4 regions of the Myxococcus sp. AB025B genome follow, and region 2 is predicted to be linked to each of the others. Evidence: riboswitches for the same ligand, from Rfam matches in the RefSeq annotation. Region 2 holds a riboswitch; each other region holds the start of a gene.

Region 1 (7,833 bases), on a different contig from region 2:
CGTTTCCGAGGATGCACAGCATCGGATAGCCGTGAATCTGCCAGCCCGGGCCTCGCTCCATCTCGAGCCGCGTGCCCCCCTCGACGTGGAAGCTCTTGCCCTTCCGCACGAAGCCGGCGAGCACCGCCTGGCACACCGCCCGCTTGGACAGGATGGCGATGTCGCTGAGCGGCACGGCCAGCCCAGCGCAACCCTCCTCGAACAGGGAGAGCAGCGCGTACATGCCGCCCTCGTTGCTGAGCGGCTGACGTCCGCCTCCCTTCGACGAGGTGTCGAGCGGCTTGCCCCGGCCCAGCACGAAGCCCGGGCTGTACGAGCGGGGATAGGACCGCGTCCCCAGGTTCGCGCCCATCGAGAACCTCGTGAAGGGCACCATCGAGTTCGCGGACGCGAGCATGACCTGGTGCAGCCACTCGAGGTCGTAGGTGATGCGGACGCTGCCCGCTTCTTGAGCTGCCTCGACTTGCCACACCATCGACCGGCTCCTTGGTTCCCCATCGGACGAGCCCGGGTGCGCATCGGGGGACGCGCGGCGTCCGGCGGGACCTGGCCGGAGGTTCTGCATGCGTCGCGCCAGGGTGGACTTCACTCGGAAGGACGCGGGGATGTGGCCCCTGGCTCACCGTGCCGGGGGGGCGTGCGTCGCGCCTGGACGCAGGTTCGTCCTGGGCAGACGCGGCTTCAACCCATCCGGGCTCCATGAAAGAGTGCCCGCACCGTCCCGTCGTCCCGAGGTGCCTTGCGTGAACCGCTCTGTCCTCGCCGCCCTGGTCGTCCTGGGAACCACCCCGTCGCTCGCCGCGGCGCCCGCGCCCGTCTCCGCCAAGGCCCGCGCCATCCACGAGTCGGCGCTCATCATCGACACCCACGTGGACACGCCCCTGCGCATGCTCAACGAGGGCTTCGACGTGGGCTCCAAGCCGCCCAATGGCCAGGGGCACCTGGACCTGACGCGCGCGCGGGAGGGCAACCTGGGCGCGGCCTTCTTCTCCATCTGGGTGGAGCCCAAGGAGTACGCCGGCCGCTACACCCACCAGGCGCTGCGCATCATCGACTCGGTGCACAACGCGGTGGAGCAGCACCCCGACCAGATGGTGCTCGCGCTGTCGTCCAAGGACATCGTCGCCGCGCGCTCCGGCAAGCAGAAGAGGCTGGCCACGCTGCTGGGCGTCGAGGGCGGCCACGCCATCCAGAATGACCTGGGCGTGCTGCGCGACTTCTACCGCCTGGGCGTGCGCTACATGACGCTCACCTGGTCCAACACGAACGAGTGGGCCGACTCGTCCGGCGACCTCACCGACACCACCGTGAAGCACCACGACGGCCTCACCGACTTCGGCCGCGACGTGGTGCGGGAGATGAACCGGCTGGGCATGCTCGTGGACGTCTCGCACGTGTCCGACAAGACCTTCTTCGACACGCTGAAGGTGACGCGCGCGCCGGTGATTGCCTCGCACTCGTCCGCTCGCGCGCTCACGGACCACCCGCGCAACATGACGGACGAGATGCTCAAGGCCGTCGCCGCCAACCGCGGCGTCGTCATGGTGAACTTCTTCTCCGCCTTCGTCGACGACGACTACCGCAAGGCCTACGCCGCCATGTCGGCGGAGCGCGCCGCCGCCCTGGCCGCGGTGGAGGCGAAGCACCAGGACTCAGACTCCGTCACGCGCTTTCGCGCCCAGTCCCAGGCCGGCTGGGAGTGGGCCGCCAAGGTGCCGCGTCCTCCGCTCAAGGCCGTCATCGACCACATCGACCACATCGCGAAGGTGGCCGGCGTGGACCACGTGGGCCTGGGCTCGGACTTCGACGGCATCAACTCCGCGCCCGAGGGACTCGACTCGGTCGCGGACCTGCCGCGAATCACCGAGGCGCTGCTCGCCCGGGGCTACACGCGGGAGCAGCTGCACAAGATCCTGGGCGGCAACCTCCTACGGGTCTTCCGCGATGCGGAGGCCGTCAGCCGCGAGCTGCGCTCACCCCCCAGCGTCCGGCGCTGATTCCAGGCCCCGCGAGGGCAGGCGGCGGCACGAGGGAACGTGACGCCTGTCCGCCCGGGATTGCAGGCGCAACGCGTCTTTTCCGATGCACCTGCTGTGCAGCGGGTCCGGGGAACCCGGGGGCTTCCTTCGGCCACACGCGAAAGCTAGCCTCCGTGTTCATGGCATCGGGCGTCGTGTTGATTCGGCTGGGGCTCGTCGCCGCCCTGTGCCTGGGCGTGGAGGCTCGCGCGGAGGACGGCGGCGGCGCATGGCTGGCCGTGGCGCGCATCGCCTCCGCGGAGGACGGCGCCCTGCTCGAGCGCGTGCGCGGACAGAGCAGTGACCTGCCCGTGGAGCTGCGCGCCATGCCGGGACCTTCGCTGGAGGGCCCGCCCCAGGCCCAGTGGCGCTCCGCCGTCGCGCTCGCGGACGCGCACCAGGCCCGCGCCGTGCTCTGGTTCCAGCGCTCCGGCTCCGAGCTGCGCGTCCACTTCGCCGAGCCCGGCAGCCGGCACCTCTTCGTCCGCACCGCGAAGCTGGAGGGACAACCCGGCGCGCTCGAGTGGTCCGCGGGCGCCGAGGCCGTGGCGCTCGTGGTGCGCTCCGCCCTGCGCGCGGTGGAGGCGGGCACGCCCCTGGGCGAGGTGGTGGAGGCCGCCGCGCCCCCCGTGCCCGTGCTCGAACCCGAGCCCGGCCCCGTCGTCGTGCCCCCGGAGCTGTGGACCTATCCGCCGGCCTCGAAGGACGCGCGCTCCCTGCGGTGGCAGGTGATGGTGGGCGGACTCGCCGCGCTGGATGGGTACACGGACTCCGGCCAGCAGGGGTTCCTGATTGGCTCCGGGTGGGAGTTCCCCTCGGCGCGGCTGCGGCTGCTGCTCTCGCTGAGCCTGGCGCGCATGCTCCCGGATGGGCGCACCGACGTGAAGCTGGAGCAGTACTCGGGCGGGCTGTGGCTGGACTTCCCGCTGCTGGAGACGGGCACCCTGCGCTGGGGCCTGGGCGCGGGGGCGGGCCTGCTGCTCTTCGGCCGCAGCACGGAGTCGTACTTCCCGGGCATCCAGGCCGCCAAGCCGCGCTTCATCCCCGCGCTGCTGGTGGGGCCCGACACGTCCCTGCGGTGGAGCTTCTCGCGGCTGCTCGCCGTGGAGCTGTCCGTGGCCGCCGACGCGGCGGTGGGGCGGCCGGAGCTGGGTTACTCCGAGAACGGAAACTTCGTGCCGCGCAATCAGGGCTGGGCCATCCGGCCCAGGGCGTCCCTGGCGCTGGTGCTGCTGCCATGAGCGGTGATGACCCGTTTTCGCCTCGGCCTCCCTCCATGGGGTCGATGACGAGCACGGGTCCGGAAGCCATCGGCAGGGCAAGACCTGGAGTGGACCCGCGCATCCAGGCGGCCATCCAGGGGCGCAAGGAGGCCGCCGAGTCCCTGCTGCTGGAGCTCCTGCCCCGGGTGCGCAACCTGGTGCGCTACCTGGTGCACGGCGACGGGGACGTGGAGGACATCGCCCAGGAGGCGCTCATCGCGCTGCTCCGGGGGCTGCCCTCGTACCGGGGAGAGGGGCCGTTCCACTCGTGGGCGGACCGGGTGGTCGCGAGGACCACCTTCGCGTGGCTCCGGCGCGCCCGGGGCACCGAGGCGCGCAGGGGCGAGGAGCCGACCGAGTTGATGGCGGTGCCGTCCGAGGACGCGCCGCCGGACGAGTACGTCCACCGCCGTCGCATGGTGATGTTGCTGGACCGTATCCCCGACGAGCAGCGGCATGCGATGGTGCTGCACCATGTGCTCGGCATGAGCGTGCCGGAGGTGTCGGACGAGCTGGGGATTCCCTTCGAGACGATTCGCAGCCGCCTGCGGCTGGGGCGCACGGCGCTGCGCGCGCTGGCCACGGAGGCGGGTGGCGCTCCGGAGGGAGGTGCGGCATGAGTCGGCTCGTGGATGAGGACGGGCCGGACGCGCTGCTCGCGCCGTTGGATGACGGCTCCGGCCCCGCGCGCCGGCTGTCGCGGCAGAAGTCCGCCGCGCTGGTGCAGGCCGCGCTCCTGGCCGCGATGGACGCGCCGTCGCCGCCCCCGCGTCGGCGACACCGGCCGCACTGGTGGATGGGCGGGGCCCTGCTCGTGGTCGGCGCCGCGGCGGTCGCGACCTGGCAGCTCTGGCGTCGCCAGGAGCCTCCTGCTCCGGAGGACACCGCGGTCATCGCTCCCTCCGCGCCGATGATGTCCCGCGCCGAGCCCGTCGTGCCCGTGCCCGAGGTGCTCGCGCCGGAGCCGCGCGTGCCGTCGCTGCCCGGTGAGGTCGCGCGAGAGCGGTCCGTGCCTCCAGGGCCGGAGGGGGTGGCTCCGGAGGTGCCCGATGCGGTCGCTCTGGAGCCCATCGCTCCGGTGAAGCCCCGGATGAGCGCGCCGTCCGCCGCGCCCGCGCCGGAGGACCTGCTGCGCCGGGCCAACGCGCATCGGGCCACCGGGCAGTGGAAGGCGGCCGAGGCGCTCTACCTGCGCGTCATCCGGGCCGAGCCCCAGGGCATGTCCGCGTACGTCGCGCGCGTGGCCTCGGGCGCGTTGAGGTTGGAGCACCTGGGCGATGCGCGCGGGGCGCTGCGCCAGTACCAGGAGGCCCTGAAGGGCTGGCCCGGGGGCTTGTTGGAAGAAGAGGCGAGCCACGGTGTCACCGAGGCGCTGCGCGCGCTGGGGGACCGGGACGGCGAGGTGCGCGCGTTGGAGGACTTCCTCGCGCGTCACCCCGATTCGCCCCATGCCGTGGCGGCCCGGAAGCGGCTGAAGGAGGTCTCAGGTCGATGAGTCGCGCCAACGTGACGAAGGTCCTCTGCGTGCTGGGGCTGGTGGGCGCCTGGAGCGCGTGCGAGGTGAAGGACCCGGTGGCCTTCATCGAGACGCCTCGCAACGACGCGGGGCCGGTGGCCTCGTCGGACGGCGGGCCGACGACGGGCGAGGGCGAGGAGCCCGCCGATGACCACACCGCCTTCTGCGCGTCCACGGGGCCGCTGCTCCTGGTGGGCGACAGCCTCACGGGCGCGAAGGTGTGCAGCGGGCACCTGGCCGAGCGGGCCTTCCGCTACGCGCTGTGCTCGTGCGAGCGGCTGGCCTTCAGCGCGTCGCTCACCACGGATGCGTTCAAGAGCTCGCTGGGCAAGTACGTGCCGGGCGGCAAGGGCGGCGCGGTGGCGACGAACGGCGGCGTCGCGGCCAACGACACGCTGACGATTGGCGGCGGGCTGAGCGCGGGCGGCGCGGACGGCATCCTGCTGGGGCGCGGCCTGTCGGTGGGCGGCGGGCTGTACAGCGGCGGTCCGCTCAGCGGCAACGTGTCCGCTCAGGTGACGGGGGACGCGTGGGTGCGCGGCGACGTGGGGCTCGCGTCGCTGAGCGTGGCGGGCAAGCTGGCGGTGCCCGCGGAGCGCAGCATGTCCGGCACGGTGACGGCCGCCGAGGTGCTGCGCGAGCCGGTGGACTCGGTGTCGCCGTGCGCGTGCGGGGACACCGCGTCGGTGGTGGACATCCAGGGCCTCATCGCCAACCACGCCCGCGAGAACCACAACGACGTCATCGACCTGGAGCCCACGGCGCTGCAGGGCTTCACCGGCGAGCGCACGCTGGAGCTGCCGTGCGGGCGCTTCTTCCTGACGGGCATCGAGGGCCAGGGCCGGCTGAACCTCGTGGTGCGCGAGCGCACCGCGCTCTTCGTGCGGGACAGCGTCGTCATCGGCGAGCGGCTCTCGGTGGAGGTGGTGCCGCCGGGGGAGCTGGACTTGTTCGTGGGCGGCGACATGACGGTGGCCGGACAGCTCCTGCTGGGGTCCGTGGACGCGCCGGCGAAGGTGCGCGTGTACGCCGCGGGGACGGGGACGCTGGGCATCTCCGCGGGCAGCGTGCTCGCGGGAAACCTCTACGCGCCCGGCGCCACGCTGACGCTCAGCGGCAACGCGGAGGTGTTCGGCTCCGTCTTCGTGCGCCACATCGAGTCGTCCGGCACGCTGGCGCTGCACTACGACTCCGACATCCTCTCGCTGGCGAGCGCCTGCGGGACCGTGGAGTGACGCAAAGGGGGGGTGGACAGGGCGAGGAGGCGTGCACAGGTTTGCGTGCACACCTTCCCGGCCTGGAGGGCTCGTCGTGCTCCACCGTCTGTCCGCGCTGATGTCCCGGCTCCAGGAGGACCGCGAAGCCCTGCTGCGGGAGGTCGGGTGGCCCGTTCTGGTGTGGGACTCCATGCCGAGCCGTCCGCGCTCCGTGGCGCAGGTGGAGCCGCCGACGCTGAAGGTGCCGATTCCCTCGCGGGTCATGGAGCCCGTGGTGTTCGAGCTGTGTCCGCGCTTCCCCGGGCGCGGCCCCGAGGTGATGGTGGGCCGCAGCCCCGAGTGCGACATCGTCCTGCCGGAGCCCACCGTGTCGCGGCAGCACGCGCGCTTCCGTCCGGAACCGCACACCGAGGTGTGGAGCGTGACGGACCTGGAGAGCCACGGCGGCACCTTCGTGGAGGGGGTGCTGATTGTGCCGGGGCGCTCGACGCCGCTGTTCAGCCAGGCGTCGCTGCGACTGGGCAGCGCACAGGTGGTGTTCCTGCAGGCGAGCGCCTTCGAGTCCTACGCGCGCGCGTGCGACGTGTCGTCCCGGGTGCGCTTGACGCGCTGGTAGTCAGCTCCTAGAAGGGGTGCGCCCTTGGGTGCCCATGTCGGGCTTTCAAGAGGGAAGCCGGTGCGATTCCGGCGCGGTCCCGCCACTGTGAATGGGCAGCCCTGAGGTCAGGGCCGGGGACTTCGGTTGTCGCCACTCCGGCGGTGTCCAGGCGGACGCTCCGGGGGAAGGCGGAAGCCCCCTTCCAGCCAGACGCGTCGTGCGCCTGGAGCTGGAGTCCATCAGCCAGGAGACCTGCCCGAGGGTGCGGACGTGTCGCGTGGCGGCACGTGCGGACGGCCTTCTCTCTTCGATGGAGAGAGCGGAAGGCGGAGCATGCGGCGCACCTTCCTCGCCGGGCACCTGGTGTGTCTGGCGCTCAGCCTGCCTTCCGGAGCGCGCGCGCAGGCGACGGACGACGTCGTCGTGCCCGCGACGGTGGTGCGAGGCAAGGCGCCGCCGCCTCCCGACGCCCCCGAGCGCCGCGACCCCACGGGCGCCATCACCGTCATCGACGCGAGCGAGCATGCGGGCGAGGCGCGGGACACGGCGGAGCTGCTCGTGGGCTCGGTGGGGCTGGCGGTGCAGGACTCGGGTGGCTACGGGCAGAGCAAGAGCCTGGTGGTGCGCGGCGCCGCGTCGAACGGGGTGCTGGTGTTCCTGGATGGAATCCCGCTCAACGGCGCGGGCGGCATGGCGGACCTGTCGCAGGTGCCGGCCGCATTGGTGGAGCGACTGGAGGTGCTGCGCGGGGGCGCGGGGGCTCGCTATGGCTCGGGAGGGCTCGGCGGCGCGGTGAACATCGTCACGCGCGCGCCGTCGTCGCACGTGCGGGCCAGTGGAGAGGTGGTCTACGGGAGCTGGAACACGGCGCTGGGGCACGTGGCCATCACCGGGCCTCTGTTGGACGGGAACGCGCTGGTGCTGCTGCACGCGGGGCGCTCGGATGGGGACTTCGCGTACGAGCTGGATGAGCTGCCCGCGGTGCCGGACAACCCCGTCACGGCGGAGGCGCGCGCGCGCAACGACGCGAAGGGGGGAGGCGTGCTGCTGCGGTATCGGCGGCGGCTCCCGGGTGGCTCGCGGCTGGATGTGCTGTCCGAGCTGTCGCTGGAGGACCGCGCGATTCCGGGCACGGTACAGAACCCCCAGTCCGCGGGGCGACAGGACCTGGACCGGCTGTCATTGGGCGTGAGGTGGTCGGGGACGCAGGCGAGTGCGAGGG
Region 2 (7,833 bases):
GAAGGGCTGCCCGTCATCCACCGCCGCCTGGAGCAGCCGCTCCCGGACGGCGACTTCCCCATGTTCACCGAGCTGCGCGCCGAGGGGCTCACCGAGTACCTCGCGCTGCCGGTGTGCTTCAGTGATGACTCGCGCCACGGCGTCTCCTGGGCCACCTCCGAGCCCGGGGGCTTCACGGACGCGCACCGCGCCCTGCTTCACGAGCTGCAGCCCATCCTGGAACTGGTGCTGGAGGTCTTCGCGCGCAAGGACATGACGGGCGTGCTGCTCGACACGTACCTGGGCCGCGACGCGGGGCGCCGCGTCCTCCAGGGACAGATTCGGCGCGGCGACGGCGAGACGACCTCCGCCGTCATCTGCCTGAGCGACTTGCGCAGCTTCACCGCGCTGTCGGATGCGCTGCCCCGTGACGCATTGCTCGAGCTGCTCAACGCCTACTTCGAGACGATGGTCGGCGCCTTCCACTCGCACGGCGCGGAGGTGCTCAAGTTCATGGGCGACGCCGTGCTGGCCATCTTCCGCATCGACGACCACGCCCTCGTGGAGGACCGCTGCGCCGCCGCCGCGCGCACCGTGCACGAGGCGGTGCGTGCCAGCGAGCAGGACAACGCCTCGCGCCGCCGCAGGGGCCTGCCCACCTACGAGTTCGGCGCGTCGCTCCACGTCGGCGACGTGATGTACGGGAACATCGGCGCGTCGGACCGGCTCGACTTCACCGTCATCGGCCCCGCCGTGAACCTGGCCAGCCGCATCGCGGGCCTGTGCGCGGGGCTCAACGAGCCCGTGCTCCTCTCCGAGTCCTTCGTCTCCCACTACCGTGGCGACGTGAAGGACCTGGGGCACCACCCCGTCAAGGGCGTGCCCCACCCCGTGCGCATCTACACGCTCGACTCGGAGTCCTCCGCGCTCACCGCCGCGTGAGCCCGGCGCTGTCCGGTCCGTGGCGGTGACACCCGGCACACCCCTCCCGTGTGCTCACACAGTGTCGGCTCGGTCCGCCTCCGTGCTCGTTGCGCGCCGCCGAGCTCACTCCGTGGGCGCCGTTGCACGCGCGCGCCCGCGTTGCAGGGGTTGCTCAGGCAGCCTCAGGGTCACCAGGAACGCGAGCAGCGCGACGAAGATGGCGCAGCGGTACACCGCCTCCACCGCCCGCGTGAAGGACTCCTTCAGCGCCAGCGCCGTCCGGTCGACCGCCTCCATCGCCCGCTGCTCCTTCGCGTCCACAGCGGAAACCGCTGACTCCGCCGCAGGCTGCTCGCGTGCGTTCGCATCAGAGGACGCTGCTTCCCGTACCTCCGGGCGCTGAAGGGCCTGCCGCTCGGCCTCCAGCTCCGCGCGCACGCGCTCCTTCACCTTCTCCGCCTGGAAGGCCGACTGCGCGGGGCCCGCCTCGCTGCCTCCGACACCGGGTACCGCGGACGCCAGCTCGGCGCGCAGCTTCGGCGGCAGTCCCTCCGTGGCGCTCGCCACGCGGGTGCCCAGTTGATGCGACAGCGTCGTCGCGAACACCGCGCCGAGCAGCGCCACGCCCAGCGTCATCCCGAGCTGACGGAAGAACGTGGCCATCGCCGTGGCCACGCCGATGCGCTGGGGTGACACCGCGTTCTGGATGGCCAGTGTGTAGAGCGGAATCGACGGTCCCAGGCCCACGCCCACCAGGACCATCTTCACGGTGACCTCCGTCTGCGTCGACGTGGGCGTCAGCGTGAACCCCATCACCGTGAAGCCCACCATCAACACCACCAGCGAGCCCAGCATCAATCCCTTGTACCGGCCGATGCGTGACACCAGTTGACCGCTCAGGATGTTGCCCGCCACCACGCCCAACGTCAGCGGGGTCAACGTCAGCCCCGAGTGCGTGGCCGACAGCCCCACCACGTTCACCATGAACAGCGGCAGGAACACCACGCCCGACAGGAACACCGCGCCGATGACGAACACCGCCGCGTTGCCCAGCGCGAACGTCCGGTCCTGGAACAGCTTCAGGTCCAGCAGCGGCTCCCGCGCGCGCCTCTCCTCGCGCAGGAACAACCCCGTCCCCACCGCCGCGAGCGCGAACAACCCCAGCACCTGCCACGAACTCCACGCCCAGCCGCCACCGTGCGCCACCTGCTCCGCGCCACGCCCCAGGCTGAGCGCGAGCAAGAGCGGCACCACCGCCAGCGCCAGCAGCACCGCGCCCGTCACATCCAGCTTCCCGCGCGAGGCTCCCGGCGGCTTGAGCGCCGGCATGCGCGAGAGCACGAGCGCGAGCGCCACCGCGCCCACCGGCAGGTTGATGAAGAACACCCAGTGCCAGCCCAGCCGGTCCGTGATGAAGCCTCCCGCCAGCGGTCCCACCACGCTCGACAGGCCGAACATCGCGCCGAACAGGCCCTGGTACTTGCCTCGCTCGCGCGGCGGATAGAGGTCCGCCACCACCGACAGCGACGCGGTGAAGAGCGCCGCGCTGCCCACCCCCTGCACCGCGCGATACAGGATGAGCGTCACCGTCGAGCGCGACACGCCGCACAGGAAGCTGCCCAGCAGGAACACGACGATGCCCGCCGCCAGCACCACGCGCCGGCCCAAGAGGTCCGACAGCTTCCCCCACACGGGCACCATCATCGTCGACGCGACCAGGTACGACGTCGTCAGCCACGGATAGAGCGCGGGGGAGATGCCCAGGTCCGCCTGGATGGACGGCCCCGCCGTGGCCACGATGGTCTGGTCCAGCGCCGCGAGCAGCAGCCCGAGCAGCGCGCCCGACATCGTGAACACCCGCTGTGCACGGGTGACCGTGAAGGGCGCGGCGGCGGGGGGCGTGGCGGACGGGGCCATGGTCTCGGGGCGTCCTCCGGCGCGCAAGAGCCACCCATGAAGGTGACGCCTGCGCACCGGATGCGCCAGCGCTCATGCACGGCAGGTCGCTCGTCGAACATCCCTGAGCACCGCCAGCCGTCATGTCCACGCGCGTCGAGCGCGCACCGGCGCTTCGCTTGACAGTCCGAAGAGGCGGACAGTACATACCGCCCCATGTTGGTGCCCGGACCTCGGTCCGAGCTTAAAAGGGAACCCGGTTCGAATCCGGGGCTGCCCCGCAGCGGTAAGTGAGAACGAGCCTCGTCATCCGCACTGGTTCCCTCGTGGAGCTGGGAAGCGACGAGTCGTAGGAAGCCGGCCCCCAAGGCCGAAGCGCTCACGAGCCCGAAGACCTGCCCGCATCCGACCGTGGGAGAAATCCACGGACGGTTTCGACCTGGAGCCGCGTGGGACGGCCGGAAGGTTCGAGCGGCGCTCGTGCCTCGACGGGCCCTCACGCGCGCTCGACTTCTCCGACCTCCATCCCCCGTGTCTCCAGTCGCCCGTGGGGGCGAAGGTCGGTCCGTGGGCTCCAGTCGGGGCCTGGTGTGCGCTCACGCGCGCATTGTGACTGCCCTTCTTCCGCGCGGGAGCCCTGTCGGGCGACCTCCGGTCGTCCGCGCTGCGTGGAGGACGGACGATGCGGGACGAAGCCAGGCACACGGTGCGCTACCCCGAGGGGAACGTGCTGCTGCGCAACCTCGCGCGCGACTTCCCCGTGGTGACGCACGGCCAGGGCGTCCACCTCTTCGACGCGAGCGGCAAGCGCTACCTCGACGCCTCCGCCGGAGCGCTCGTGGCCAGCGTGGGCCACGGCAACCGCGAGGTGGCGGACCGCATCCACGAGCAACTGCTGCGCGTCGCCTACGTCAACGGCACCCACTTCACCACCGACGTCACCGAGGAGCTCGCCGCGCGCCTGTGCGCCCTCGCGCCCCAGGGGCTCACGCGCGCCGCGTTCCTCGGCTCGGGCTCCGAGGCGGTGGAGGCCGCGGTGAAGTTCGTGCGTCAGCTCTGGGTGGAGCGAGGCCAGCCCCAGCGCGGCAAGGTCATCGCGCGCGTGCCCGGCTACCACGGCAACACGCTGTACGCGCTCTCGCTGTCGGGCCGGCCCCACTACAAGACCTTCTTCGGCCCCCTGCTGGCGGAGGTCGTCACCACGCCCGCGCCGTACCCGTACCGCTCCGGGCTGGAGGACTACGCGCAGGACGGCGCCGAGCACTACGCGCGGCTGCTCGAGGAGACGATTCGTCGCGAGGGCCCCGACACCATCGCCGCCTTCATCGCGGAGCCCGTCATCGGCTCGTCCGCGGGCGCGTCACCTCCGCCGCCCGGGTACTTCGAGCGGGTGAGCGCCGTGTGCCGCGAGTACGGCATCCTCACCATCGCCGACGAGGTCATGTGCGGCTGCGGTCGCACCGGCCGCTTCTTCGCCAGCGACCTGTTCCACTTCACCCCGGACGTGCTGGTGCTCGGCAAGGGCATCAGCGGGGGCTACGCGCCCCTGAGCGCGCTGCTCATCCGCGAGGAGCACCTGGAGGAGCTGCGGCGGGGCTCGGGCGGCTTCATGCACGCGCAGACCTACCTCCAGGCGCCCGCGATGACGGCGGCGGGGCTGGCGGTGCTCGACTACTACGAGCGGCACGACCTGGTGGCCCATGCCGAGCGCGTGGGCGCGCACCTCCAGCGCCGGCTGCGTGAGGCGCTGGGCGCGCTGCCGCACGTCGGCTCCGTGCAGGGCGTGGGGCTGATGGCCGGCATCGAGCTGGTCGAGGACACCGCGAGCAAGCGCCCCTTCCCGCGCGCGCGCAAGGTCATCGAGCGGCTGCTCGCGGCGCTGTTCGAGCGAGGGCTCGTCCTCTGGTCCAACACGGGCCACGCGGACGGGACGAACGGGGACCTGCTCATGGTCGGCCCCCCGTTGGTCATCACCGAGGCGGAGGTCGACGAGCTGGTCGACACGCTCGCCCGCGGCATCCACCACTTCTTCCAGGAGGCGTCATGAGTTTCCGCATCACCTACTCGGTGCTGGAGGCGGACCTGTCCGCGCTGCACGCGCGGTTCGACGAGGCGCTCACCGCCGTGTGCTCGAAGCTGGGCGGAGAGCTGCCGTCGTGGCTCGGCGGCGAGGCGTTCCGGAGCGGAGATCTGCTTCAGAGCCGCAACCCCGCGCGGCCGGACGAGCTGCTCGTCTCCGTGCACCGCACCCCCGTGGCCGAGGTGGACCGCGTGGTGCGCGTGGCGCGCGAGGCCCAGCGCGGCTGGGGCGCGACGCCCTGGCAGGAGCGCGTGCGCATCCTCCGTCGCGCCGCGGACCTCATCTCCGAGCGGCGCCTGGAGCTGTCCGCGCGCATGACGCTGGAGGTGGGCAAGAGCCGGCTCGAGTCGCTCGGTGACGTGGAGGAGTCCGCGGACCTCTTGCGCTACTACGCCGGTCAGCTCGAGCAGGCGGACGGCTACTCGCGGCCCATGGCGCGGCTGTCCCCCAACGAGGACACGCGCAGCGTGCTGCGGCCCTACGGCGTCTTCGTCGTCATCTCGCCGTTCAACTTCCCGCTCGCGCTCGCGGCGGGGATGAGCGGCGGCGCGCTGCTCGGCGGCAACAGCGTCATCCTCAAGCCCAGCGAGGAGACGCCCTGGTGCGCGGAGGGCCTGTACCAGGCGCTCGTCGACGCGGGCCTGCCTCCGGGCGTCTTCCAGGTCGCGCACGGCGAGGGCGAGACGGTGGGCGCCGCGCTGGTGCGCCACCCCGGCATCGACGGCGTGTCCTTCACCGGCAGCAAGGCGGTGGGCATGGCGCTGCACCGGCAGATGTCCACGGGCCGCGTGCGGCCGTGCCTCCTGGAGCTGGGCGGGAAGAACCCGGCCATCGTCTGTCGCGACGCGGACCTGGAGGCCGCCATCGAGGGCTGCTTCCGCTCCGCCTTCGGCATGTCCGGTCAGAAGTGCAGCGCGCTGTCGCGCATCTACGTGCACGAGTCGCTGTACAACGCGTTCACCGACGGCCTCGCCGCGAAGGCGCGCGGCGCGCGGGTGGGGGACCCGTCGCTCGCGTCCGTCTTCACCGGCCCCGTCATCAACGCCGCGGCGGTGAAGCGCTTCGAGCGCGCCGTGGACGAGGCCCGCCAGGATGGCGCGGTGATTGCGGGAGGAGGACGTCCCCGCCTGGATGCGGCGCTCGCGAAGGGGTACTTCGTGGAGCCCACGGTGGTGGCGCTGTCGCACGGACATCGCCTGATGCGCGACGAGCTGTTCCTGCCCTTCGTCGGCGTGACGCGCTTCTCGACGTTGGACGAGGCGCTCCGGCTGGCCAACGACTGCGACTACGGCCTCACCGCGGGCATCTTCAGCCGCGACGCCGAGGACGTGGAGCGGTTCATGGCCCAGGCCGAGGCGGGCGTCCTCTACGCCAACCGTCGCACGGGCGCGACGACGGGCGCGTGGCCCGGCGTGCAGTCCTTCTGCGGCTGGAAGGGCAGCGGCGGGTCCGGCAAGGGCGGCTGCGGCCCCTACTACGTCGCTCAATTCCTGCGCGAGCAGGCGCAGACACGGATGGGCTGACGCCCTCGACAGGAGATCTCCATGACCATGCTCCATCCCGAAGTGAAGACCGCCCTGCCGGGGCCGAAGGCGCGCGCCATCATCGAGCTGGACCAGCGCTTCAGCTCGCCCTCGTACATCAAGGAGTACCCGCTCGTCGTCGAGCGCGGCGAGGGCCCGTGGGTCCACGACGTCGACGGCAACCGCTTCCTCGACTTCATGGCGGGCATCGCCGTGGCCTCCACGGGCCACGCGCATCCGCACGTGGTGAAGGCCGTCCAGGAGGCCGCGGGCCGCTTCCTGCACATCTGCGGCACGGACTTCTACTACGACGCCTTCTCGAAGCTCTGCGCCAGGCTCGCCGGCTACCTGCCCGAGATGGGACCCAAGAAGGTCTTCCTCACCAACTCCGGCACGGAGGCGGTGGAGGGCGCCATCAAGCTCGCGCGGCACCACACGCGCCGCCAGTACATCGTCGCCTTCAAGGGCGGCTTCCACGGGCGCACCTACGGCGCCATCTCGCTCAACTCGTCGAAGGTGGCCCAGCGCGCCTTCTTCGGGCCGCTCCTGCCCGGCGTCATCCACGTCCCGTACGCCAACCCGTACCGCTGTCCCAATGGCTGCGCGCCCCAGGCGTGTGGCGACGCGTGCAACCCGGCCCTGGCGCTGGAGCGCGAGTGGTTCGTCAACCACGTGGACCCTCGCGAGGTGGCCGCCATCTTCGTGGAGCCCATCCTCGGTGAGGGCGGCTACGTGGTGCCCCCAGCGAGCTTCCTGACGGAGCTGCGCCGCATCTGCGATGCGCACGGCATCCTGCTCGTGTTCGACGAGGTGCAGTCGGGCATCGGCCGCACCGGGCACATGTTCGCGGCGGAGCACTTCGGCGTGATGCCGGACATCCTGCTGTCCGCCAAGGGCATCGCCTCCGGCATGCCGCTGGGCGCCATCATCGCGAAGGAGTCGGTGATGACGTGGCCTCGCGGCTCGCACGGCAGCACCTACGGAGGCAACCCCGTGTGCTGCGCGGCGGCGCTCGCCACGCTGGACGTGGTGGAGGGGCTGCTCGACTCCGTGCGCGCCACCGGGGCGCTGCTCCAGCGTGGGCTGCGGGAGCTGCAGTCTCGGCACCCCGTCATCGGCGACGTGCGTGGCGTGGGCCTCATGGTGGGCGCGGAGTTCGTGGACCCCGCGACGCGCGAGCCCGCGAGCGCCTACGTGGGCGAGCTGGAGCAGCTCGCGTTCCGCAAGGGCCTGCTGCTCTTGTCGTGCGGCAAGTCCACCATCCGCTTCGCGCCGCCGCTCGTCGTCGGCGAGCACGAGGTGGCCGTCATGCTGCGCATCCTGGAGGAGTGCCTGCGCGAGCTGTCGCTCGACGTGTCCAAGGTCGCGCCCGCCCGGGTCGCGGCGGGGGTGAAGCTGTGAAGCCTGGCGCCGTGGACAAGCGCTGCTCCA
Region 3 (7,833 bases), on a different contig from region 2:
ACTCGGATTTGCACCGGAAGTTGGTGACGTCCTCGCGCGAGGCCTCCACCGTGTCGGGGTCCTGCGAGAACAGCGCGGTGTAGAGCGCGGAGAAGCGCAGCGCGCCCAGCTCCTGACTGGAGGCCTGCTGATGCAGGAAGGCCACCACGCCGGTGCGGTGCCGCGAGGACAGGTAGATGTCCTCCTCGGACGAGCACTGGTAGTTCGTCACGGTGTACGGCACCTCCGGGTCGTGCGGCGTGTCACCCCAGCACTTGAGGAAGGGAATCCACCGCCCCGGGACGTGGTAGCTGCCCAGGGTCTGCTTCGGCAGCGAGGCCGCGAGCATCTGCTCGGTGAGCCGCTGCTGGTTCTCGATGAGCTGCGCGCGCACCGTCTCCAGCAGCGCGGGCGTCGCGTCCGGCGCCATCTTCAGCGCCCGGCCGAGCAGCGTCCTCGCGCGGTGCACCGGCACCAGGAAGCCCAGCTGGTTGCCCATGGTGGCCACGTTGACGCCCACCACCGTGCCCTGCCCCGTCAGCGTCGGGCCGCCGCTCATGCCCGGGTTGATGGCGCCGCTGAAGTGCAGGCGCTCGTAGAGCGAGTCCTGGATGAAGCCGTTGTACGTGCCCTCGACGATGGTGGTGCCCAGGTCATGGGGGTTGCCCATGGCGAACAGGCGCGCGCCCTGGGGCGGCTCGCGGTCCTCCAGGACGAAGAAGTCCTTCACCGGCTCGTCCATGCGGATGACGGCCAGGTCGTGCACCACGTCCACGTCCACCAGGCGCGCGGGCACGGGCTCCCCGCCGGTGCGCAGCACGAGCTGCGCGGTGTAGTCCTCCGGGTGGAGCACCACGTCGGAGACCACGTGGTAGTTGGTGATGGCGTACCCGTCGCCCGAGACGAAGAAGGCGGAGCCGATGGACGAGCGCGTGCCCGAGCGGCGCTCGATGATGCGCACCTGGGCGACGCGGTTCTGGATGCGCTGGAAGAGCTCGTGGGTGGCCGGGGGCAGCACGGCCGGAGGCGGCTCGGGCGCGGGAGCGGGCACGACGTCGGGTTGGCTTCGGACGGCGGAGGGCGCGCCCGGTTCCGATGGGGCGACGGCCGGCGCCTGCCCCAGCACGGCGACGAGGAGGAAGACGAACATGGATGCCGCGCACGCTATCCCAGCGCCGCGCGCGCGGGGGTACCGAGTGGCGGGGGCATGAGGCCTCCGGTGCGCTCGTCGACCCACCTGCCCTGTTGGCGGCGCGCCGGGCAGCGGGTAGGGTCCGCCCCGCCCGAGGTGCCTCGTGGGGGTCCACGAGGTTTAGCAAGGGAATCCGGTGTGAATCCGGAGCTGCCCCGCAGCGGTCAGTGGGAACGAACGCCGTCGAACACACTGGTCCTCGGCAGGCGAGGGCTGGGAAGGGACGGCGCCTAGGACGCCAGCACGCGCCGCGATGAGGGGCGGGTGGTGGGAAGGCCCACGGAGCCCGAAAACCTGCCTCGAGCCCATCTGGGACGCGGACAGCGCCCCGGGTGGCGCTTCGCCCCCGACCTTCGCGGGAAGGTCAGGCCATCCATCGCGGCCCACCGCCGCCCTCGGAGGTCTTCATGTCCGGGGAGGCCCGTGGGCCAGGAGTCCGTCCATGAGTCACATGCAGCCGTCCCGCCCCTCCTCCGCCACCGAGACGCGGATGGTGGACATGGTGTTCCCGGATCAGACCAACCACTACGGCACCCTCTTCGGAGGTCAGGCCCTGAGGTGGATGGACATGTCCGCGTTCATCACCGCCAGCCGCTACACGCGCCGCACCGTCGTCACCGCGTCCAGCGAGCGCGTGGACTTCCACATGCCCGTGCAGCAGGGGCAGCTCGTCGAGCTGGTCAGCCGTGTGACGGCGACGGGCCGCACCTCCGTCACCGTGGACGTGGAGATGTTCGCCGAGGACCTGCTCACGGGCGCGCGGGAGCTGTGCACGCGCGGGCGCTTCGTGCTCGTGGCGCTGGATGAGCACCGCAAGCCCACCGCCGTGCCCCCGCTCTTGCCCGAGCCGGGTGCGCAGTGACGTGAAGCACTGAGACGCAATGCGCGCCGGAGCCGGCTCCTCGGGCTCTGGCGCGATCTTCACGAGGTGGCATCACGCGAGGCACGCGTGGATTCGCCTCGTCTCCGAAGCGGCCCGCTCGCGGCACCCTCCAGTGGACTCACCCGGGCGCGAGCCGCGTGGCGGTCACGCCTCGGAGGCCCTCCGCCCCGCGCGCCCCCGGCGCCACGCCGCGTAGGACGCCACCAGCGCACCGGCCAGCGCCCCCGCGAGCGCGCCCAGCAAGCGCCGGGGCACCACGCCGGGCGTCGTCGTCGGCTCCAGTCGGAACGTCTCCAGGGAGGCCCGGACGCTCGGCGCCAGCACCTCCCAGCGCACCGCGGGCGCGCTCACCACCACCACCGCGTGCCGCCCCTCCGACGCGAGCCCCGCCACCAGCACCGTGCGCGTCTGCCCCGCGTCCCGCAGCGTCCCCAGCACCTCCACGCGCGGCGCATCGCCTCCAATCCGGTCCACCCGCTCCGGCGACAACACCACCCCCAGCTCCCGCTGGAAGTGCTGCATCACCGCCGACGCGAAGTCGTCGCGCTCGGAGGGGCTCGCGGAGAAGCCGCGCTCCACCACCGACACCAACATCGTCGCCGCCTCCGGGCCCTCGCCATCCGCGAGCGCCGCGGACAAGGCCCTCGGCGTCTCCGCGTCCAACGTCACCGCCCCCGCCACCGAGCCCGTGTACGGCTCCCACCGCACCATGTGGAACCCCTCGGGCGGACGCAGCACGTAGCCGTCGCGACGCAGCTCGGTGCCGAGCGCGCCCGACAACAACAACCACCCTCCTGCCACCCACGAGAGACTCACGCCGCGCAGCATAGGTCCCCTGTGCCCCGGACGCGGCCACTCGCGTGCCGGGCCGCATGAACCCATGGATACCCAGAAGACACGGCTTCACGGGCGCGGAGCCCGCCGGCCCGGCACACCGCGAAGTCAGCGCCCGGCGCGCCTTCGTTGTGACATCCCCGTCGGGCACGGGTAACCTCGCGCCGAGATGAATCCTGCAGCCCGGGTGGAGATGGAGGCTCGCGCCGACCGAGCGCTGCGCCGTGGAGAGCTGGTCGAGGCGCTCGACCTCTATGAGGCGCTCCTCCTGGCCTTCCCGGACGACGGCGCGCTCGCCGACAAGCTCGCCAACCTCCGCGAGTCCCTCCAACCCCTGGAGCTCCAGAAGCTGGAGGCCTCCCGACCGCCCGAGGAGCCGGAGCTCCCGCTCGGCCCCTCCTCACCCGCCCAGGAGGGTGAGCGCCTGTTCGCCCTGGGGGACTACGTGGGAGCAGCCGCCGCCTACCGCCGCGCCGTCCAGGAGCGCCCCGACAACGAGCTCTTCAAGGAGCGGCTGATCGAGGTCTACCGGATGGCGAAGGAGATGCCCCTACAATCTCCGACAGACAAGGCGCTGCCCAAGGCGCCCCAGCCCCGCCTGCAGGCCCTGCTGGACCGCGTCGCCTCTCGTCGCCGCCTCAAGCGGGACTGATGGAAGCTCGCGTTTCCACTCGGAAATCCGATCCGTGAGGTGATTCGCGCGTTGCACCCCGGCGCGGGGGCCTCCTATCATCAGGTCCGACGTCGCTGTCATGGTGGGCACCCCTGCCTCTGACACCCGCGTCCGACCCCTATGGCCCGTTCACTGAGACTCGGAGTCCTCACCGGTGGCGGAGACTGCCCCGGGCTCAACGCGCTCATCCGTGGCCTCGTCAAGCGGGGGACGCACGAGTTCGGCCACGAGTTCGTCGGCATCGAGAACGGCTACATGGGCCTGGTGGAGCCCGACCTGACGCGTCCCCTCACCGAGGAGGACACGCGCGGCATCCTCCCCAAGGGCGGCACCATCCTGGGCACGTCCAACCGCGCCAACCCGTTCATCTACGCCTTCAGGGAGGGTGAACGTTGGGTGGAGCGCGATGTGTCCGACGCCGTGCTGCGCCGCTGCGAGGCGCTGAAGCTCGACGGCGTCATCGCGGTGGGCGGCGACGGCACGCTGTCCATCGGCCACCGGCTCAGTGAGAAGGGCCTCAAGGTGGTGGGCTGTCCGAAGACCATCGACAACGACTTGAGCGGGACGGACCAGACGTTCGGCTTCGACACCGCGCGCCTCATCGTGACGGAGGCGTTGGATCGGCTGCACTCCACGGCGGAGGCGCATGACCGGGTGATGCTGGTGGAGATCATGGGCCGGCACGCGGGCTTCCTCACGCTCGAGAGCGGGCTTGCTGGCGGAGCGGACGTCATCCTCATCCCGGAGATTCCCTACCGGGTGGAGTCCATCGTGGAGAAGCTGCGCCGCAGGGCCACGCGCCGCCGCAGCTTCTCCATCATCGCCATCTCCGAGGGCGCCTTCCCCGTGGGCGGCACGCTGGCCGTGCTGGACAAGGCCGAGGACGTGCCCGGACGGGGCGTGGTGCGGCTGGGCGGCTCCGGCAAGGTGTGCGCGGACCTCCTGGCGCAGCACCTGGACGCGGAGATTCGCGTCAACGTGCTGGGCCACCTGCAGCGTGGCGGGAGCCCGAGCGCGGCGGACCGCGTGCTCGCCACGCGCTATGGTTGCAAGGTGCTGGACCTGGTGCGCGATGGACAGTGGGACCACATGGTGGCCCTGCGCGCCGGAGAGATTGTCGCGGTACCGCTGAGCGAGTCGCGCAAGGAGCGCCGGGTGGACCCTTCCGGCGAGCTGGTGCGCTTCGCGAAGAGCATGGGCATCAGCTTCGGGGACTGAGGGAGGGGGAAGGCACTTTCGCCGCACACGTCATGACGCTCGTCGGCCGCCATATCGGTCGCTATCGCATCCTCGAGCAGCTCGGCTCGGGGGGCATGAGCGTCGTGTACAAGGGGCTCGACACCGCCCTGGACCGTGAAGTGGCCGTGAAGGTGCTGCACCCCCACCTGGCGGGCAAGGACGAGTCGCGGCGGAGGCTCGCGCGCGAGGCCCGCGCGGTGGCCAAGCTGCACCACCCCAACATCCTGGAGGTGTTCGACTTCTCCGCCGCGGACGCGCAGGACGCGTTCATCGTCACCGAGTACATCCGCGGCCAGACGCTCAAGGCGGTGCTCGACGAGGGGCCCATGGATCCGCCGGAGCTGGCGGCCATGGTCATCCACGAGCTGGCCGCGGCGCTCACGCATGCGCACGAGGCGGGCGTCATCCATCGCGACCTGAAGCCCGAGAACGTCATGGTGCGCGAGGACGGCATCCTCAAGCTCATGGACTTCGGCATCGCGCGGCTGCTCGACATCGAGGAGCGGATGACGGTGACGGGCACGCTCGTGGGCTCGCCCGCGCACATGTCCCCCGAGATCATCGAGGGCCTGGAGGCCGGCCCCGAGGCGGACGTCTTCAGCGTGGGCATCATGTTCTACGCGGCCATGACGGGCCGGCTGCCCTTCTCCGCGCCCAACACCACGGCCACGCTCAAGCGCATCCTCGACGGCGACTACGAGGACCCGCGCCGCCGCGTCCCGTGTCTGTCGGATGAGCTGGCGGACATCTGCGCCCGCTGTCTCCAGAGGGACCCGAACCAGCGTTACCCGGACGCTGGCAAGCTGCGCGACGCGCTCGCGGACTACCTTGCGGGCCTGGGCTTCGCCCGCGTGGGCGAGGAGCTGGTGTCGTTCTTCGCCGACCCGCCGTCGTACCGGAAGCTCGCGCGCCAGCGCATCGTCGCGTCGCTGCTGGAGCGCGGTGAGCGGCTGCTCGCGGAGAAGCGCACGCCGCGCGCGCTCGGCTGCCTCAACCAGGTGCTGGCGCTGGACGCGCAGAACGCGCGGGCGCTGGGGCTGCTCAAGGGCATCCAGCGGGCGCAGCGCGCGCGGAAGTGGCGACGGCGTGGCATCCGGCTCGCGGTGGGGCTCGCGTCCCTCACGGCCGTGAGCCTCGGCGGCTACAAGCTGTACCACGCGCCCGCCGACGCCGCGTTCCATCCGCCCGAGGCGAGCACGCCCTCCACGCCCCCGTCCATGACGTCCGGAGGCCGCGAGCCGAGCGGCCCCGAGGCGACGGCGCCCTCCTCCACCGACCCGACCGGGGCTGGGCCCGCCGCGCCCACGGACACCGGCGTGGCCCCCGGCGCGCTGCCGCGAGCCCCCGAGGGTCCAGGCACACGCACGCCGTCGCCCCGGAGCGAGGGCTCGCGCGGCATGGCGTCGAAGAGCTCGCCCACCGAGGCGCCGGGCCCCCGCGCCGACGCGCTGTCCCTGGTCCCGGGCGGGCCCTCCCCGCGCACGGGCGGTCCGCGCGCGGTGGGCGGTGCACCTCGCGCCGCGGACGATGCGCGCGCGGCGGGAGGCCCTGGTGAGGAGCGCGTCGCCGGACGGCAGCCGGGGTCGAAGAAGGTCTTCGCCACCATCCTCGTGCGGCCCTTCGGGGTCATCCGCGTGGGCGACGGCGCGCCGAGCGCCCAGGCCCTGTCGAAGCACGACGTGGAGCTGTCCCCGGGGCGCCACACCGTCACCATCTCCTGCGACTACTGCCTGGACGTGAAGGAGGACATCGAGGTCCAGTCCGACGGCGAGAACCGCTTCCACCTGGGGGCCCAGCCCAAGCCGTCGCCGCTCTCGCTCGAGTACACGCCCGCCGAGGCCACCGTGCGCGTGGGCGACCAGGTGCGCACCGCGCGCGACAGCGTCCAGCACCCGTTCGAGATTCGCGCGCCGCGCGGCCCCGCGGGCTTCCTCCACACCGTCGCGGTGGAGATCTCCCACCCCGGCTACAAGACGGAGCGCCGCGTCGTGCAGCTGCGCCCGGGAGAGCCGACGCTCGTGGCCGGGAGCCTGTCCCCCGAATGAACCGTGGGCTCGCGCTCATCTCGCTCTGGCTCGTGCTAGGGACGCCAGCCGCCTCGCTCGCGCAGGAGGACACCGGGGACCCGGAGGTCACGGCCCTGCGCGCCAGCTTCGAGTACGGCAAGTACGCCGAGGTCCTGGACCGCGCCGGCGCGCGCATCGACCGGGGCGGGCTGGGCGAGGACGAGCTGGTGGAGCTGCACAAGCTGGCGGGCCTGGCCGCGTTCAACCTGGGCCGCACGGAGGAGGCCTCGCGCCACCTGCGCGCCCTGCTCCGGTTGGACCCCGACTTCAGCCTGGACCCGTTCGTCGTCCCGCCCCCCGCGGTGGCCTTCCTGGAGGGCATCAAGGACGACATGACCAACGAGCTGGAGTTCCTGCGTCAGGAGCGCCGGCTGCGCCAGGAGCGCGAGAAGGCGGAGACCGAGCGCCGCGAGCGCGAGCGCGTGGAGGCGGAGGTGCTGCGCCGCCGCGCCGAGGAGCTGGCCAGCCAGGTCAACGTGCGCACCGTGGAGAAGCGCAACTTCCTGGTCAACTTCGTCCCCTTCGGCGCGGGCCAGTTCCAGCAGGGCCGCAACAGCCTGGGCATCGTCTTCGCCGCCACCGAGGGTGTGCTCGCGGTGACGAGCGTCATCTCCTACTTCGCCTACGAGTCGCTCTTCGAGGAGCGCACGCTCGAGCTGGACAACGTGCTCGATGACGACGGCAAGGCCTCCATCACCATCCGCTTCATCCCCACCAGCCGCGAGCGCCAGCGAGACACCTGGCAGCTGCTCAAGCTGGCCTCGGCCGCGGGCTTCTACACCATCTACGCCCTGGGCGTGGTGGACGCGCTGTACCACCACGAGGACCAGGTGGTGCGCACCACCGTGGAGACGCGCGAGCCTCCGGCGCGAACCACGCCGCGCTCCGAGGTCCTGACTCCCCGCGCCACCCCGCCGCGCACCACCGCGCGCGTGGGCGTGTACCCCACCTCCGGCGGCGGCGGCGT
Region 4 (7,833 bases), on a different contig from region 2:
GGGCGACCACCTCGGGCGCCACCTCCACGGACAGGGAGGGCGACGTGTCCGGATTCAGCCGGGCCGCCCGCACCCGAGCCTCCTCCTCCAGCGCCTCCAGCGGGAAGGCGGGCCGGGTGGACTCGTCCATCGGGATGCCCGGACGCGTCTCCCCGTCATCCACGGGTCCACCCTCGCGACTGCGCCGCGTCGGATGGAAGGACAGCGCCTCCACCGGCCCATCCAGGCGGATGGTCTTCGCCGGCAACATCGCCCCCGCGGGCGGCGACGGACGCGGCGCGGCCCCCTCCTCCGAGGGCTCCGGAGCCGCGGCGCGCGCCTCAGCGTAGCCACCGCGCGGCACGTCCTTGAGGCTCGCGAGCAGCCGGCGCTCGGACTGGAAGTCCGCGGTGAACAGCTCGCGCATGAAGCGGCTGACACTCTCCGGCCCCGCGCTGGGGTCGATCTCCATCAGGCACGCCTGCAGCCGGCCGCGGAACTCCTCCGCCGTCTGGAAGCGCTGCGCCGGGTCCACCTCCAGCGCCTTGGCCACCAGCGCCGTCACCGAGCGCGGCGTGAGCGGCTCCACCTCGTCCAGCGGCGCCACCTTCGGGTTGGCCACCACGGACATCAGCTCGCCGGGGTGGATGCCGTCGAAGGGGTTCTTCCCGCAGATGAGCTCGTAGAGCGTCAGGCCCACCGCGTACAGGTCCGCGCGCCGGTCCACCGGCTGGTGCCGGGCCTGCTCCGGGGACATGTAGAGGAACTTGCCCAGGATGATGCTCGGATTCGTCTTCGCCGCCGACAGCCGGCTCTTGGCGAGCCCGAAGTCGATGACCTTCACCTCCCCCTCGTAGGAGATGAGGATGTTCTGCGGCGAGATGTCCCGGTGGACCAGCTTCAGGTCCTCCCCGTCGTCGTCCTTCTTGCGGTGCGCGTACGCCAGCGCGTCCAGCACCCGGCCCATGACGTAGAGGATGAACGTCAGCGGCAGCGGCACCTGCCTGTCCCCCACCCGGGCGGCCACCTTGCGCAGGTCCTTGCCGTCCACGTGCTCGAGGGCCATGTAGGCCTCGCCCTCGTGCAGCCCCATGTCCAGCACCTGGGCGATGGAGCCGTGGCTCAGGCGGACGAGCGTGCGCGCCTCACCCACGAAGCGCTCGACGAAGTCGCTGTCCTCGGCGAGCTGCGGGAGGATCTTCTTGATGACGCAGAGCTTCTCGAAGCCCTGCGCGCCCTCCAGCCTCGCGAGATAGATTTCACCCATGCCGCCCGTCGCCAGATGGGACAGGAGGGTGTACCGGCCAAAGGGCTGGGGCCGGAACGGGCGCAGCCGGGCGGAGGGGTTATGAGCGTTCATGGGGGCGGGGGTCCACCACTCGGGCGCCCATTGAACCCTGGCTTGCCCTGGTCCATCAACCCGTCAACCTGCCGCAGGGGGTTTCACCGCAGGCCGGGGTTGGTCAACACCCCGACGTCCTCGTCGAGGACCTCGAAGGCGGCCACCTTCTCCTTGGGGGGGCGCACCAGCCGCTCCCCCAGGGGCATCACGTCGAAGCGGGCCGCCACGGTCGCCAGCACCTTACCGGAAATCAACACCTGCCCGGGGTTGCCCGTCGCCGCCAGCCAGGTGGCCACGGACATGCCCTCGCCCACGGCGGTGTAGTCGGGGCGGACCTCGTTGCCGATCATCCCCACCAGGGCGCGCGTGGTGTGCAGGGCCATCCGGAGCGCGCAGCGCTCGTCCACGGGGCGGCGGCTCATCGCCCGCTCCCAGTCCGAGCGCAGGGCCAAGGCCGCCCGCACCGCCCGCACGGAGTCCTCGCCCTTCACGTACGGCACGCCGAACAGGGCCCGCATGGACTCACCGATGAAGGACTCCACGGTGGCCTCGAAGCTGAACACGATGCCGGTGGCGCGCGAGTGGAAGTCGCTCAGCAGGCTGGTCGCCTTGGCCCCGCCGATGCGCGAGGCCAGGGCGGGGAAGCCCACCAGCTCCACGTGCAGCACGGTGAGGGTGCGCTCCTCCAGGCCCGGCAGCTTGCCGCCCTGGCGCTGGGCCTCGGTGGCGCGGCGCTCGGCGACGTCGGGCGGGTGGAAGCGCTCCAGCGAGCGGCGCAGTCGCTCCTGGGTGGCGCCGCCGTCGCGCGGGGAGAACTTCTGCACGCCGGTGGCCACCAGGTGCGCCACCGCCGAGCACGCGTCCAGCATGGGCTCCAGCCCGTCCCCCTTGGCGGAGGTGTTGACGTAGAGCACGCCCTGGTACGGGGCCTCGGAGCCGATGGGGATGCACAGCACGCTGGCCACGCCGTAGAGGATGACGCTCTCGCGCGCGGCGAAGCGGCGGTCGTCGCGCACGTCGCCCACCGCGAGCGCGCGGCCCTGGCGCAGCGCCTCGTCGACGATGGCGTCGGACACCGGCACCTCGCCCTTGGCCAGCCGTCCCCGGTGGCGCACCGCCGCGGGGACGAGCGCCCCCGTGGGGTGCTTGAGCAGCACCACCGCCGTGGTGGCGTCGGTGCGCTCCAGCAGCCGGTCCATCGTCAGGTCCAGGAAGGTGGACAGCGTGGTGGCGGTGGAGAGCGCCTCCGCGGTGCGGAACATCAGCACCAGCGTCTCCTGCGCCACGCGGGGGCTGGCCGGGGGGACGAACGAGGCCTGCTGGTTGAAGTCCTCGAAGGGCACCGGTCCCACGTTGTCGAGCAGGCGCAGCACGTCCGCGTCCCGCACGCTCTTGGCGAGCAGCACCGACGGGCCCACGTCCTGTCCGTGGCCGAAGCGCACGACGCCGCCGGCGCCCAGGTCCACCATCTCCGTGGCGGCGTTCTCCACGGTGTTGGGCTGGCGCACCGCGAGCGTGTTCTCCCCCAGCGCCACGGAGTCGCCGGGGGACAGCTGCCGGGAGCCCTGCAGGGGCGCGCCGTTGACGCGGCTGCCGTTGCGGCTGCCCAGGTCCTCGATGCGCAGGATGTCCGCCTCCACGTAGAGGCGCGCGTGCCGGCGCGAGACCAGGTCTCCACCCAGCACGATGTCGTTCTCGTCGGCGCGGCCCAGGCTCGTCACGCCCTCGGGCAAGTCATAGGACGTGTCGAAGTAGCCGGGCCCGTTGATGATGATCTGCCACATCGAATCCCCGACATTACACGACTCTCTCTCAACGTAAGAGAGGGAGACCTGTGCCCCGGAGGGGGACGGGGCTGACCCGGACTCCCGGCGCGAAGGCCCGTCGCCGGGTCAGGACTGACAGTGCGCCGGGACGTCCCCTCGGGTGCGGGGCTCAGCGCGGCCGGTGGATGAAGACGGACGCGCCTTGCCGCACCGCGGTGAACGCCGCCAGCGGGCGCCGGGCCGGGCCCTGGAGGACGGCGCCGTCCAGGGCGAAGCGCGAGCCATGACAGGGGCACTCCACCACGCCCTCCCCGGGCCGCCAGTCCACGCCGCAGTCGCCGTGCGTGCAGATGCGCCACAGCGCCACGAAGCACCCGGGCGTCGTGTGGACGAGCAGCACGTCCAGCAGGGCCTCGGGCGCGTGCACCCGGGCGTGGCCTCCGGGGGAAGCAAGGCCCGGATGCGCTTCGAGCCGCACCTCCACCCAGCCGTCGGCGGCGGTGCCGGGCTGGGGGAGGTCGGAGCAGGAGGCACCCTCGGGCGGTGGGTCCAGGACGATGGCCTCCCGCCAGTCGCCGCCGCACCCCGCGCCCAGCGTGGCCAGGGCACAGCCGCCCCGGGCCAACGTGAGGAGCGCGGCGCGGCGGTCCAGGTCCGTCATGGCGCGGCGGTCAGCGACACGCCGTTGACCACGGCGACGGCGTCCAGGTCGAACCCCGCGGAGGTGCCCGCCGAGCCGTTGGTGCCCGCGTCGACGATGCGCACGTAGCGCGCCCGGGCGAGGCCCACGGTGGCCAGGTCGAACCCGTCACCGCCGGCCACGGCGGGGTCCGTGGCGCTGATGCCCGCGGCGGGGTTGGCCGTCACGGGACGCACGCCCGCGCAGCCCGGGTAGTTGTTCGTCGCGTCCGAGGGGGCGCAGGGGAACTCGTGCCACTGCACACCGTCGTCGCTCACCGAGACGCGGCCCCGCTCGGTGAAGGCGCGCGGGCCTCCGGCGATGAGGAAGCCGTTCTCGAAGACGAGCAGGTCCACGCCCGGCCCATCCACCACCGCGATGTCCGTGAAGCGCAGGGTGATGGAGCCGCCCTGCCCCAGCGAGAGGACATCCAGCGAGCCGCTGTCCAGCCCCGCGCCCACCGGCGCGCCCAGCACGATGGACGGGAAGCGGTCCTGTCCGAAGCCCGCGCCGGGGCCGGGCAGGTACTCGACCACCTCGTCGGCGTACGGGTCCGCGGGCCGCGAGGGGCTCGCGTCCGTGCCCGAGTCACCGGGCCCCGCGTCGTCGTCCGTGACGGGAGCCTCGTCCCCACCGCACGCGGACAGGCTCAGCGCCAGGGCAAGCACGGCGCCGCGACCGAACCACGAGGAGGCGCGCGCGCTCACGGCGCCACCTGGAGGCGCACCAGGCGCCGGCCGTTGCGGTCAGCCACGCCGACGAGCACGTCGGAGCCGAGCGCCTTGAGCATCCGCACCGTGGTGCACTGGTTGACGTAGGTGAGCACGGGCACGCGCGCGCCCACCGTCACGGCGTCATTCGCGCCGACGGACAGCGCGTAGCGGGACACGTCGGTGGCGACGAAGTCGTAGTCCGGGGGAGCGTAGGCGCCGCGGTTGAGCACCACGCCACCGCCGAAGGCCGCGACGTCGTTGAAGTCGCTGCCCACGTCGACCTTCGCCTGGGTGCCCAGGTCCAGCGGCGTGCCGCTGGTGATGGCGGTGGCGAGCGTCGTGGGCGCCACGCCGTGGAGGACGTTGACGAAGTTCTGGTCGAAGTAGCCCAGCGCGGCGACGCCCGTGTCCGTCACGGCGGTGAAGCCGCTGCCCACCACGTCACCCTGCGGGAAGTTGACCGCGCGCACCGTGCCCATGGGGTCCGTGGACGTCACGAGGCCATAGACAGCCAGGTCGGAGGCCGAGCCCAGACCACCGCCGTTGACGAGCACCGCGCTCAGCTCCCCGGACGTGAAGGCCGCCGCGGAGAAGTTCTTGGGCGCGACGACGAAGCTCGAGTTGGCCGGCGTGGCCAGGTCATACGCGGCGACGTTGCCCGGCGAGCCCGTGGCGCCCAGCGTGTAGCCGGTGAAGACGCGCAGGCCGTCGTTGATGACGTAGCCGTTCGGGTACACCGTGGCGCCGCCCTCGCGGTCCGCGGGGGTGATGATGTCGAAGAGCTTCGTGGTGCCCGGCAGGAGGTCGGGCCAGGTGCCCAGCGAGTACAGCGCGGCGTCCTTGCCCCGTCCCTGGATGCCGTAGAACGCATACGTGGGGCCCGGAGAGGCGCCGAGCGCGAGGATGTCCGGCGACAGCGCCACGGACTCGGCGGCGACGAAGCCCGGCTGGAGCACGAGCGTGCCCAGCTTCGGGTCCAGCGGCACCGTCGCGCAGTCGACCACCACGGGGCCGGCATCCGGCTCACCCGCGTCCGGCGCACCTGCATCCGGCTCACCCGCGTCGGGCGTGCCCGAGTCGGGAGTCCCCGAGTCGGGCTGACCCGCGTCGGGCTGGCCGGCATCCGGAGTCCCCGAGTCCGGCTGACCCGCGTCGGGCGTGCCCGAATCCGGCGTGCCCGCGTCGGGTGTCGGGGTGGTGGGGGCAGGCTCGGTCTCGCACCGCTCGTCGACGCAGACCCACTGCTGTCCCGCGGGGGCCTCGCCATTGTCGGCGCGGCAGTCGAACGGGTCGACACACTCCGGGTTGCAGCCGGTGCCGAGCAGGGCCACGGCGAAGGAGGCCACGGCCAGTGATGCGGACTTCATCCAAGGTTTCGCGCGCTTCGATTCAGCCGTCTTCATCTGCGTCCTCGTCCCTCTCCGCCCCCACGGGCGGGTGGGCTTCCAGGAGGACGCGGTCGAAGGCGGGCACCCGGGCACCCCACGGTGCGCGGTGAATGGGCTGACGCCTCCGCCGCCTCCCCTCGGAGGCCTCGGTGATGTCCGTGCCCAAGGGGCACGGGTCCACGGCAGGTTTTCGGACTCGCAGGCGCGGGAGCCCCGGAGGGCGCCCACCTAGTGGCCGTCGCTTCCCAGTCCCGTGAGGGACCAGTGCTTCCATGACGGCGGTCGTTCCTGCACACCGCTGCGGGGCAGTCCCGGATTCGCACCGGGTTCCCTAGAGCCGCCGTGGTTCGCACGACGGCACCGAGGACGCGGCCGGGATATGGCGGGTGACAGGCATTGTCAATGGAGCGCGGTGACGTCGATGGCGTTGGACACGGGGCGTCGAGGGTCCACCGGGCACGCCTCCAGCGCGGGGCCCTTCGCGGTGGGCGTGGAGGAGCCCCTGCGCTCGGTGAGGGTGCCATCACCGACCTCCACGACGAAGACGCGGCCCGCGTTGGTGTCCGCCAGGTACACCGCGCCCCGGGACACGGCGAAGCGGCTGGCCACCGACAGCATGCAACCCGGTGCGCCGGGCTGACAGCCGGGATTCAGCGCGTAGGAGGCCACGGGGACATCGTTCTTCACCAGCACCAGCCCCGTGGAGCGCACGGACGTGGCGAGGTAGCCGTTGGCCGTGTCGTAGATGGCCTCACCGATGCAGGCGACCACGAGCTGGTCACCAACGGCTTCCACGTAGCCCGCGTTGAGGCAGCGCTCCTTGCCCAGGTCGATGGCGCTGACGGCGCCGGTGGCGGGGTCGATGCGCGCGAGCATGCCGGGCCCGTTGGGGCGGTAGTCATTGGCGGGGTTGAGGTTGGTGAGCGCCACGTACACGTGGGTGCGCGTCGCCGTCACCGAGAACGGCAGGGGCATGGAGCCCGTGCCGTCGAAGGGCTTCAGGTCGAGGCCGGTGAGCGACAGCGTGTCCACCTTGCGCGGCTGCGTGGGGTCGGAGATGTCCACGCGCGCCACGGCGTTGCCGTGCTGGAAGTTGGAGCTGCCGGTGCCGAAGAGCGGGATGTAGAGCAGGTCGCCGAAGCGCGCGAGCGCCTGCGGGCTGGTGTTCGGGCCGAGGTTCAACTGCCCCACGGTGCGCAGGCCCAGGCCGTTGCCGTGGGACGGGCCGTCACGGCGGAGCACCTGGAGCGTGTTGTTGACCGAGTCGATGACGTACACGTGGGGCGGGTCCACGAGGATGTCATTGGGGGAGCCGGACACGACGCCCAGAGAGTCCTCCTCGACGAGCGCGCCCAGGTTGCCGCCGGGGGCCTGGAGCAGCTTGCCGTTGGTCATGTCCGCGCCGAGCACGAAGCCATCCCAGGACGCGAGCGCCTGGATGCCCGCGCCGAACTCACGGCGAGGTCCGAGCTGGTCCGTCCCGGCCTGGAGGCCCACGAGCTGCCCGTTGGTGAAGCACGCGGCCACGACGTCGTAGGTGCAACGTCCCGCGCGGCAGGACTGCGCGTCGGGGCACACATTGCCGCAGGCGCCGCAGTGGAGCGCATCCGACTGGCCGTCCACGCACGCGCCGGAGCAGCGCAGCAGCCCTTCGGAGCAGCCCTCGCGACAGGTGCCGGACTCGCAGACCTGTCCGGCGGCACAGGCCGAGCCACATGCGCCGCAGTGGGCGACGTCCGTCGCGGTGTCCACGCAGGCGCCGTTGCAGGACTCGGTGCCCGCGCGGCAACCACAGGCGCCGTCCTGACAGACCTCGCCCGAGGAGCATGTGGTGCCACAGGCGCCGCAGTGCGAGGTGTCGCCGCGCGTGTCCACGCAGGCGCCCTCACAGACGACGAGGCCGGAGGTGCAGACCACACCCTCGTCGGGACAGCCCGTGAGCACGAGCGCCGAGGCACAGAGCAGC

The links. A riboswitch is a leader RNA that binds a small molecule or an ion and turns the genes downstream of it on or off. The one in region 2 is predicted to bind cobalamin.
Region 1: it holds a riboswitch for cobalamin, as region 2 does, so the genes downstream of both, FL311_RS31110 (TonB-dependent receptor) here and FL311_RS09240 (aspartate aminotransferase family protein) in region 2, are expected to answer to the same signal.
Region 3: it holds a riboswitch for cobalamin, as region 2 does, so the genes downstream of both, FL311_RS31540 (acyl-CoA thioesterase) here and FL311_RS09240 (aspartate aminotransferase family protein) in region 2, are expected to answer to the same signal.
Region 4: it holds a riboswitch for cobalamin, as region 2 does, so the genes downstream of both, FL311_RS32955 (hypothetical protein) here and FL311_RS09240 (aspartate aminotransferase family protein) in region 2, are expected to answer to the same signal.

What each region holds. Positions count from the first base shown of each region.
Region 1 is NZ_SRLW01000239.1:35-7,867, reverse strand. Features, by position in the region: gene FL311_RS31145 (hypothetical protein) at 1-475, opposite strand, end outside; gene FL311_RS31140 (dipeptidase) at 744-1,997, shown strand; gene FL311_RS31135 (hypothetical protein) at 2,159-3,259, shown strand; gene FL311_RS31130 (RNA polymerase sigma factor) at 3,304-3,900, shown strand; gene FL311_RS31125 (tol-pal system YbgF family protein) at 3,897-4,775, shown strand; gene FL311_RS31120 (hypothetical protein) at 4,772-6,031, shown strand; gene FL311_RS31115 (FHA domain-containing protein) at 6,108-6,629, shown strand; cobalamin riboswitch at 6,639-6,886, shown strand; partial or broken gene FL311_RS31110 (TonB-dependent receptor) at 6,945-7,833, shown strand, end outside.
Region 2 is NZ_SRLW01000040.1:29,162-36,994, forward strand. Features, by position in the region: gene FL311_RS09230 (adenylate/guanylate cyclase domain-containing protein) at 1-921, shown strand, start outside; gene FL311_RS09235 (MDR family MFS transporter) at 1,027-2,820, opposite strand; cobalamin riboswitch at 3,003-3,217, shown strand; gene FL311_RS09240 (aspartate aminotransferase family protein) at 3,482-4,846, shown strand; gene FL311_RS09245 (aldehyde dehydrogenase family protein) at 4,843-6,402, shown strand; gene FL311_RS09250 (acetyl ornithine aminotransferase family protein) at 6,424-7,803, shown strand; gene FL311_RS09255 (CoA transferase subunit A) at 7,815-7,833, shown strand, end outside.
Region 3 is NZ_SRLW01000244.1:4,813-12,645, reverse strand. Features, by position in the region: gene FL311_RS31545 (S1C family serine protease) at 1-1,129, opposite strand, end outside; cobalamin riboswitch at 1,249-1,488, shown strand; gene FL311_RS31540 (acyl-CoA thioesterase) at 1,614-2,033, shown strand; gene FL311_RS31535 (hypothetical protein) at 2,199-2,870, opposite strand; gene FL311_RS31530 (hypothetical protein) at 3,058-3,540, shown strand; gene FL311_RS31525 (6-phosphofructokinase) at 3,682-4,779, shown strand; gene FL311_RS31520 (serine/threonine-protein kinase) at 4,812-6,845, shown strand; gene FL311_RS31515 (tetratricopeptide repeat protein) at 6,842-7,833, shown strand, end outside.
Region 4 is NZ_SRLW01000267.1:1,418-9,250, reverse strand. Features, by position in the region: gene FL311_RS32975 (serine/threonine protein kinase) at 1-1,339, opposite strand, end outside; gene FL311_RS32970 (FHA domain-containing protein) at 1,423-3,105, opposite strand; gene FL311_RS32965 (ubiquinol-cytochrome c reductase iron-sulfur subunit) at 3,257-3,748, opposite strand; gene FL311_RS32960 (cell surface protein) at 3,745-4,473, opposite strand; gene FL311_RS32955 (hypothetical protein) at 4,470-5,846, opposite strand; cobalamin riboswitch at 6,031-6,247, opposite strand; gene FL311_RS32950 (MXAN_6577-like cysteine-rich protein) at 6,267-7,833, opposite strand, start outside.